2 regions of the Lentibacillus cibarius genome follow, and region 2 is predicted to be linked to the other one. Evidence: a T-box and tRNA genes for the amino acid it is inferred to sense, from the RefSeq annotation. Region 2 holds a T-box; the other holds one or more tRNA genes.
What was found. The T-box of region 2 lies ahead of leuS (leucine--tRNA ligase). A T-box ahead of a tRNA ligase gene usually reads a tRNA of that ligase, here a tRNA-Leu.
Positions count from the first base shown of each region.

Region 1: it encodes a tRNA-Leu, which carries the amino acid that the T-box ahead of leuS (leucine--tRNA ligase) is inferred to sense. The anticodon was not compared.

Region 1 covers NZ_VCIA01000001.1:2,010,349-2,014,762, reverse strand. Annotated here, with positions in the region: rRNA gene FFL34_RS09620 (16S ribosomal RNA) at 77-1,642, opposite strand; tRNA gene FFL34_RS09615 (tRNA-Ala) at 1,812-1,887, opposite strand; tRNA gene FFL34_RS09610 (tRNA-Pro) at 1,892-1,968, opposite strand; tRNA gene FFL34_RS09605 (tRNA-Arg) at 1,975-2,051, opposite strand; tRNA gene FFL34_RS09600 (tRNA-Leu) at 2,058-2,144, opposite strand; tRNA gene FFL34_RS09595 (tRNA-Gly) at 2,166-2,240, opposite strand; tRNA gene FFL34_RS09590 (tRNA-Leu) at 2,260-2,344, opposite strand; tRNA gene FFL34_RS09585 (tRNA-Lys) at 2,352-2,424, opposite strand; tRNA gene FFL34_RS09580 (tRNA-Thr) at 2,432-2,507, opposite strand; tRNA gene FFL34_RS09575 (tRNA-Val) at 2,541-2,616, opposite strand; rRNA gene rrf (5S ribosomal RNA) at 2,630-2,745, opposite strand; rRNA gene FFL34_RS09565 (23S ribosomal RNA) at 2,877-4,414, opposite strand, start outside.
Region 2 covers NZ_VCIA01000001.1:626,361-630,774, reverse strand. Annotated here, with positions in the region: gene FFL34_RS03185 (gamma carbonic anhydrase) at 1-210, opposite strand, end outside; gene FFL34_RS03180 (tetraprenyl-beta-curcumene synthase family protein) at 367-1,488, shown strand; gene FFL34_RS03175 (class I SAM-dependent methyltransferase) at 1,493-2,062, opposite strand; T-box leader at 2,192-2,404, shown strand; gene leuS (leucine--tRNA ligase) at 2,523-4,414, shown strand, end outside.

The DNA.
Region 1 (4,414 bases), 1.4 Mb from region 2:
TGACTTTTATAATCTAACTTCAATGTCTACCGATAGTATATCGATGACAAGAAGCTTCCGTTTATATATTCCTTAGAAAGGAGGTGATCCAGCCGCACCTTCCGATACGGCTACCTTGTTACGACTTCACCCCAATCATTGGCCCCACCTTCGGCGGCTGGCTCCAAATGGTTACCTCACCGACTTCGGGTGTTGCCAACTCTCGTGGTGTGACGGGCGGTGTGTACAAGGCCCGGGAACGTATTCACCGCGGCATGCTGATCCGCGATTACTAGCGATTCCGGCTTCATACAGGCGAGTTGCAGCCTGCAATCCGAACTGAGAATGGTTTTATGGGATTTGCTTCACCTCACGGATTCGCTTCCCTTTGTTCCATCCATTGTAGCACGTGTGTAGCCCAGGTCATAAGGGGCATGATGATTTGACGTCATCCCCGCCTTCCTCCGGTTTGTCACCGGCAGTCACCTTAGAGTGCCCAACTGAATGCTGGCAACTAAGATCAAGGGTTGCGCTCGTTACGGGACTTAACCCAACATCTCACGACACGAGCTGACGACAACCATGCACCACCTGTCACTCTGTCCCCGAAGGGAACACGGTATCTCTACCGCTGTCAGAGGATGTCAAGACCTGGTAAGGTTCTTCGCGTTGCTTCGAATTAAACCACATGCTCCACCGCTTGTGCGGGCCCCCGTCAATTCTTTTGAGTTTCAGCCTTGCGGCCGTACTCCCCAGGCGGAGTGCTTAATGCGTTAACTTCAGCACAAAGGGGCGGAAACCCCCTAACACCTAGCACTCAACGTTTACGGCGTGGACTACCAGGGTATCTAATCCTGTTCGCTACCCACGCTTTCGCGCCTCAGCGTCAGTTACAGACCAGAGAGTCGCCTTCGCCACTGGTGTTCCTCCACATCTCTACGCATTTCACCGCTACACGTGGAATTCCACTCTCCTCTTCTGCACTCAAGCCTCCCAGTTTCCAATGACCGCTCGCGGTTAAGCCACGAGATTTCACATCAGACTTAAAAGACCGCCTGCGCGCGCTTTACGCCCAATAATTCCGGACAACGCTTGCCCCCTACGTATTACCGCGGCTGCTGGCACGTAGTTAGCCGGGGCTTTCTGGTCAGGTACCGTCAAGGCATCGCCCTATTCGAACAATGCTTGTTCTTCCCTGGCAACAGAGTTTTACGATCCGAAGACCTTCATCACTCACGCGGCGTTGCTCCGTCAGACTTTCGTCCATTGCGGAAGATTCCCTACTGCTGCCTCCCGTAGGAGTCTGGGCCGTGTCTCAGTCCCAGTGTGGCCGATCACCCTCTCAGGTCGGCTACGCATCGTCGCCTTGGTGAGCTTTTACCTCACCAACTAACTAATGCGCCGCGGGCCCATCTGTAAGTGGCAGCTAAAAGCCGCCTTTTAGCTTTCTCCCATGCGAGAAAAAGTATCATCCGGTATTAGCTCACGTTTCCGCGAGTTATCCCGATCTTATAGGTAGGTTGCCCACGTGTTACTCACCCGTCCGCCGCTCGTTCCACAGGCGCATGCCCCGAAGGGCAATTGCCTGCTTCCCGCGCTCGACTTGCATGTATTAGGCACGCCGCCAGCGTTCGTCCTGAGCCAAGATCAAACTCTCAAAAAAGTTTGTGATAAGACTGACACCAATCAGTCTTCATGTCTTAGCTTTAAAATTAATTCAGGGGATTGAAGTCTTCATTAAATCAAATGATTTAAAATCTGACTCCTCACCTCTGACATCTTTTGTCATACTGGCTGTTTTGTTCAGTTTTCAAAGAGCGAATCATCAAATATGGTGGAGCCTAGCGGGATCGAACCGCTGACCTCCTGCGTGCAAAGCAGGCGCTCTCCCAGCTGAGCTAAGGCCCCACAATGGTCGGGAAGACAGGATTTGAACCTGCGACCCCATGGTCCCAAACCATGTGCTCTACCAAGCTGAGCTACTTCCCGTTAATATGGTGCGCCCGAGAGGAGTCGAACCCCTAGCCTTTTGATCCGTAGTCAAACGCTCTATCCAATTGAGCTACGGGCGCCTCTGATGCCGAGGGCCGGACTCGAACCGGCACGGTAGTAGACCTACCGCAGGATTTTAAGTCCTGTGCGTCTGCCAATTCCGCCACCCCGGCGCGGTTTTACATGGCATATTATGGAGCGGAAGACGGGATTCGAACCCGCGACCCCCACCTTGGCAAGGTGGTGTTCTACCACTGAACTACTTCCGCAAATGGCAATGTTATTAAGTGGTGCGGGCGGAGGGACTTGAACCCTCACGTCGTAAGACACTAGATCCTAAATCTAGCGCGTCTGCCGATTCCGCCACACCCGCAAAAAGGTGAGCCATGGAGGATTCGAACCTCCGACCCTCTGATTAAAAGTCAGATGCTCTGCCAGCTGAGCTAATGGCTCTAATGTATGGTGCCGGCCAGAGGACTTGAACCCCCAACCTACTGATTACAAGTCAGTTGCTCTACCAGTTGAGCTAGGCCGGCATAATATGGCTTGTCTATAACTGTTCACTATAATGGTGGAGGATGCAGGGTTCGAACCTGCGACCCCTTGCTTGTAAGGCAAGTGCTCTCCCGGCTGAGCTAATCCTCCAAACAGAGTATATGCCTGGCAGCGTCCTACGCTTGCAGGGGCAAGGCCCCAACTACCATCGGCGCTGGAGAGCTTAACTGCTGTGTTCGGCATGGGAACAGGTGTGTCCTCTCCGCCATCGCCACCAGACATGTTGGAATGTTGTTAGTCACTATATTTAAAGACAAGAACTATTATAGCATTTTCTTCGGAAAATGCAAGGGTTTTTTTACATTTACACCCTAAAAACTAAATAAGAGTGTGATTCAACGACCATAGTAGTAGTTAAGTCCTCGATCGATTAGTATCCGTCAGCTCCACGTGTCACCACGCTTCCACCTCGGACCTATCAACCTCATCGTCTCTGAGGGATCTTACTCACTCGAAGTGATGGGAAGTTTCATCTTGAGGGGGGCTTCATGCTTAGATGCTTTCAGCACTTATCCTTACCACACGTAGCTACCCAGCTGTGCTCCTGGCGGAACAACTGGTACACCAGCGGTGTGTCCATCCCGGTCCTCTCGTACTAAGGACAGCTCCTCTCAAACTTCCAGCGCCCACGACGGATAGGGACCGAACTGTCTCACGACGTTCTGAACCCAGCTCGCGTACCGCTTTAATGGGCGAACAGCCCAACCCTTGGGACCGACTACAGCCCCAGGATGCGATGAGCCGACATCGAGGTGCCAAACCTCCCCGTCGATGTGAACTCTTGGGGGAGATAAGCCTGTTATCCCCGGGGTAGCTTTTATCCGTTGAGCGATGGCCCTTCCATGCGGAACCACCGGATCACTAAGCCCGACTTTCGTCCCTGCTCGACTTGTAGGTCTCGCAGTCAAGCTCCCTTGTGCCTTTACACGCCATGAATGATTTCCAACCATTCTGAGGGAACCTTTGGGCGCCTCCGTTACTTTTTGGGAGGCGACCGCCCCAGTCAAACTGCCTGCCTGAAACTGTCTCCGGGCCGGATGACGGCCCTGGGTTAGAATGTTCGTACAGCCAGGGTGGTATCCCACGGGTGCCTCCGCGTAAGCTAGCGCTCACGCTTCGACGGCTCCCACCTATCCTGTACAAGCTGTACCAACATTCAATATCAAGGTGCAGTAAAGCTCCACGGGGTCTTTCCGTCCTGTCGCGGGTAATGCGCATCTTCACGCATAGTATAATTTCACCGGGTCTCTCGTTGAGACAGTGCCCAAGTCGTTGCACCTTTCGTGCGGGTCGGAACTTACCCGACAAGGAATTTCGCTACCTTAGGACCGTTATAGTTACGGCCGCCGTTTACTGGGGCTTCGGTTCAACGCTTCGCCCGAAGGCTAACGCATCCCCTTAACCTTCCAGCACCGGGCAGGTGTCAGCCCCTATACTTCGCCTTTCGGCTTCGCAGAGACCTGTGTTTTTGGTAAACAGTCGCTTGGGCCTATTCACTGCGGCTCAGACTCAGCCTGAGCACCCCTTCTCCCTAGGTTACGGGGTCATTTTGCCGAGTTCCTTAACGAGAGTTCTCCCGATCACCTTCGGATATTCTCCGCGCCTACCTGTGTCGGTTTGCGGTACGGGCACCTGTGAACTCACTAGAGGCTTTTCTTGGCAGTGTGGAATCCGGAACTTCGGTCACAATTGACCTCCCCATCACAGCTTGGAATTATTGGACGGATTTGCCTGCCCAACTTCCTCACTGCTTGGACGCACACTTCCAATGGTGCGCTTTCCATATCCTGCTGCGTCCCCCCATCGTTCAAATGCTCACGAGGTGGTACAGGAATATCTGCCTGTTATCCATCGCCTACGCCTTTCGGCCTCGGCTTAGGTCCCGACT
Region 2 (4,414 bases):
AGGCATATCTGGACTTTGGTGCAGAAGTGACAAATCCTGAATATTGACCCGTTTACCAATCTTAGTTGGCGCAACATCCCCCCGGATAACGGCTTTGAACCACACGCTGGACCCTTCCTGAATGGTAACATCCCCGATGATGTCAGCATCATGTGCAATGAAAACTGAAGGGTGGATGTCGGGCTTTGTTTGTTTGAAATGGTGTATCATTTGAATCCCCCTAAAAAATATGGTGATATATAAGTAGTATAGTGTTTGAGGTAGAAGCAGACAAACTGGACGTTTTAACAAGGTGCAAAACTCTGTAACGAGGGTTTAATTTGAAATAATCGAAGAACTGTCGCAATAGCTATTGGAGGGGATGGGTTGGGATATCGTGTTCCGAAAACATCGGTGACCTTAATGATGGCAGTATATAGAAAAGTTTTCCCTGCAGTCAATAACGAATTAACTTTTTGGCAAAAACGTGCTAAGCAAATCCCGGAAAATGAATTGCGGAACCAAGCACTGGCGAGCATCGAATCAAAGCGGTTCCATTGCCTAGGTGGTGCTGTTTATGCTCTTCTCGCCGGCTATAAATGGCAGGAAGCAATCCGATTTATTGTTGCCTATCAGACAATCAGTGATTATTTGGACAATCTGTGTGACAGGAGTACGTCAATGGATCCTGATGACTTTCGGCAGCTGCATAAAGCGATGACCGATGCACTGAGTCCATCCAAACCGATTAGACATTATTATGCGTATCGTAGTGAAAAAGCGGATGGAGAGTATTTAGCAGATCTTGTCCGCACATGTCAAAAAACAATGCGGCAACTGGACGGATATGATGTGATTCAAAGCTACTTGTTTGAGTTAGAACAGCTTTATAGTGATCTACAGGTACATAAACATGTTCGTATGGACGAGCGTATTGACCGGTTAGTAAGCTGGTTTAACGCTAACACGAACGCATCAACTCCGCTTCATTGGTATGAATTCTCGGCAGCTGCCGGTTCGACGTTGGGGATCTTCTGCCTGGTTTCCTATTCACTAAACGTGCCAATGAGCAAAAAATTAGCGGAACAAATTGTCGATAGTTATTTCCCGTACATGCAGGGGTTACATATTTTATTGGATTATTATATCGATCAGAAGGAAGATGAAATGGAAGGTGACCTGAACTTCTGTAATTATTATGAAAGTCATGAACATATGAAAAAACGGTTGACTTATTTTATCAGACAGACCGATATCCATGTAGAGCAGATAAGGGACAGGTCATTTCATAAGATGGTCCACCATGGTCTTGTCGGATTGTATTTAGGCGATCCGAAAGTGAAAAGCTTATCCAGTGGAATGGATATGACTCATGTGTTACTTCGTGAAAGCGGGAGTGCAGCGTCTTTCTTTCACTGGAATGCCAAAATGTATCATTGGATTCGCAAAATAAAGGCCCGGCCTTATATTCCCGGACATGAAAGCGGCCGGGAAAGCCGGGAAGATTGACGGATTAAGTTCGTTTCTGGATGGCAATAATAAAGGGTGGATCGTTTTTCTGATTAATAAATCCATAATATAAAACATGGTACAGCTTCTGGTCGAACAGTTGCACATATCGCAGGAGATTCTCTTTCTCCTGGTCACCGCCCTCATGTCCATGATAAACAACAAGCACAATCAGCCCGTTTTGTTTAAGGTGGGATAGTATTCCTTCCAGCGCCAAAATAGTCGTCTCACTTTTGGTAATCACTGATTTGTCGCTTCCGGGAAGATAGCCTAGGTTAAAAATAGCCCCACCAATCCTTGTCAGTCGGTCTACGGGAATATGGTGGATGAAATTGCTGTGACTGTCGTTAATAATCGTTGCGTTAGTCAGCTGATACTCAGAGAGGCGCTGTTTCGTATTGATAATGGCTTGTTCCTGGATGTCAAATCCATAAACATGCCCACTAGAGCCAACTGCCTGACTAAGAAACACGGTGTCGTGCCCGTTGCCGCAAGTGGCGTCAATAACAGTGTCACCTTCAATAATAGCTTCATTCAATAGATGATGTGAAAAATGGATAATTCCTTTTATCATGTTTGTTTGTACTCCTTTATGTAACATGCTATGATTAGTTTAGCATGAAATACAAACAGTGGGAAAGTCGCCTACACTAGATTTTCTTGACAAAACCCTGGTGTATCGGCTAGAATTCGATTTACATAATGACCGGCGAAACGAAGGAGTAGTAGTGAATCTGCCCGGGTAAAGCGAGGTAGTGGCTGGTGTGAACTGCCCCCGAAGATTTATGAACTCACCTTTAAGCTGCATGGATGAAACAGCAGTAGTCTATGCCGTCTATCCGCGTTATGGATGGAAGTGAACGCAAATGACTGCGTTAAATTGGGTGGTACCGCGGGAAAGCTTCTCGTCCCTTATATGGGGATGAGTGGCTTTTTTATTGGATAAAATGACTGGTAGAAACCGCTGACATATGATTATTGTCAATGATATTTTCCCGCTGTCCGTGAAAAAAGAATAGAAGGAGGAAATAGTTATGAGTTTTAATCATCAAGAAATCGAAAAAAAATGGCAGCAATACTGGGCTGAACATAAAACCTTTAAAACCGACACATTTTCGAATAAGGAAAAAGTGTATGCGCTGGATATGTTCCCTTATCCATCCGGTGCCGGTCTGCATGTCGGACACCCGGAAGGATACACAGCGACGGATATTTACTCCCGGATGAAACGGATGCAAGGCTACGAGGTGCTCCATCCGATGGGGTGGGATGCGTTCGGACTGCCTGCGGAACAGTATGCGCTTGATACAGGCAACAGTCCGGCTGCATTTACGGATGAGAATATTGCTACTTTCAAAAGACAGATTCAGGAACTCGGTTTTTCCTACGACTGGGACCGTGAAATCAATACAACAGACCCGAACTATTATAAATGGACACAATGGATTTTCACTAAATTATATGAACATGGACTGGCTTATATGGATGAAGTTCCGGTCAATTGGTGCCCAGCTCTTGGTACAGTTCTTGCCAATGAAGAAGTGATCGACGGCAAAAGTGAACGTGGCGACCATCCGGTGATACGCAAACCGATGAAACAATGGATGTTACGGATTACCGCATATGCAGACCGGCTGTTGGATGATTTAGATGACGTAGACTGGCCGGAAAGTATTAAAGAAATGCAGCGGAACTGGATTGGCCGGTCAGAGGGCGCGGAACTCACATTTAGCGTGGATGGCCATTCCGAAACGTTTTCTGTTTTTACTACTCGACCTGATACACTGTTTGGTGCGACATATGCAGTTTTTGCACCGGAGCATCCGCTTGTTAAGAAAATCGTAACTCCTGATCAACAGGCCAAAGTGGATGAATATTTGAAAGAAATTGAGACGAAATCAGATTTGGAACGGACAGACTTGGCTAAGGAAAAAACGGGCGTGTTTACAGGAGCATATGCCATTAATCCGGTTAATAATGAAAAAATGCCAATTTGGATTGCTGATTATGTATTGATGAGCTATGGAAGCGGTGCAATTATGGCAGTTCCTGGTCATGATGAGCGTGACTATGAATTTGCCCAAAAATTTGAATTGCCGATTAAAGAGGTTGTTTCAGGTGGGGATCTTACCGAAGAGGCTTATACCGAGGACGGGGAACACGTTAATTCCGATTTCCTAAATGGGCTGTATACAGAGGATGCAATCGTCAAAATGATCGACTGGCTGGAAGCGAATGACATAGGGACACGGAAAGTAACATACCGGCTCAGAGACTGGCTGTTTTCGAGACAGCGTTATTGGGGAGAAACGATTCCAATCATTCACTGGGAAGATGGGTCGATGAGTGCAGTACCAGCGGATGAATTGCCGCTTGAACTGCCGGCGATGGATGAGATTAAGCCATCAGGTACTGGTGAATCACCGTTGGCAACGAGTGACTGGGTTCATGTTACCGATCCGGAAACAGGAATGAAGGGACGGCGTGAAACGAACACCATGCCACAATGGGCAGGGAGCTGCTGGTACTTTTTACGATTTATCGATCCAGATAATCCTGACAAGCTCGCCGACCCTGAAGCCTTAAAAGAATGGCTTCCGGTTGACATTTATATCGGTGGTGCTGAACATGCTGTCTTGCATCTCCTATACGCACGGTTCTGGCATAAATTCTTGTATGACATTGGTGTAGTACCGACCAAAGAACCATTTATGAAGCTTTTCAATCAGGGAATGATTCTCGGAGAAGGCAATGAAAAAATGAGTAAATCTAAAGGTAATGTCGTGAATCCAGACGATATTATTTCAACACATGGTGCGGATACACTAAGGCTGTACGAAATGTTCATGGGACCGTTGGATGCTGCAGTTGCCTGGTCGACGAATGGTCTGGATGGAGCACGGCGCTTTTTAGATCGGGTATGGCG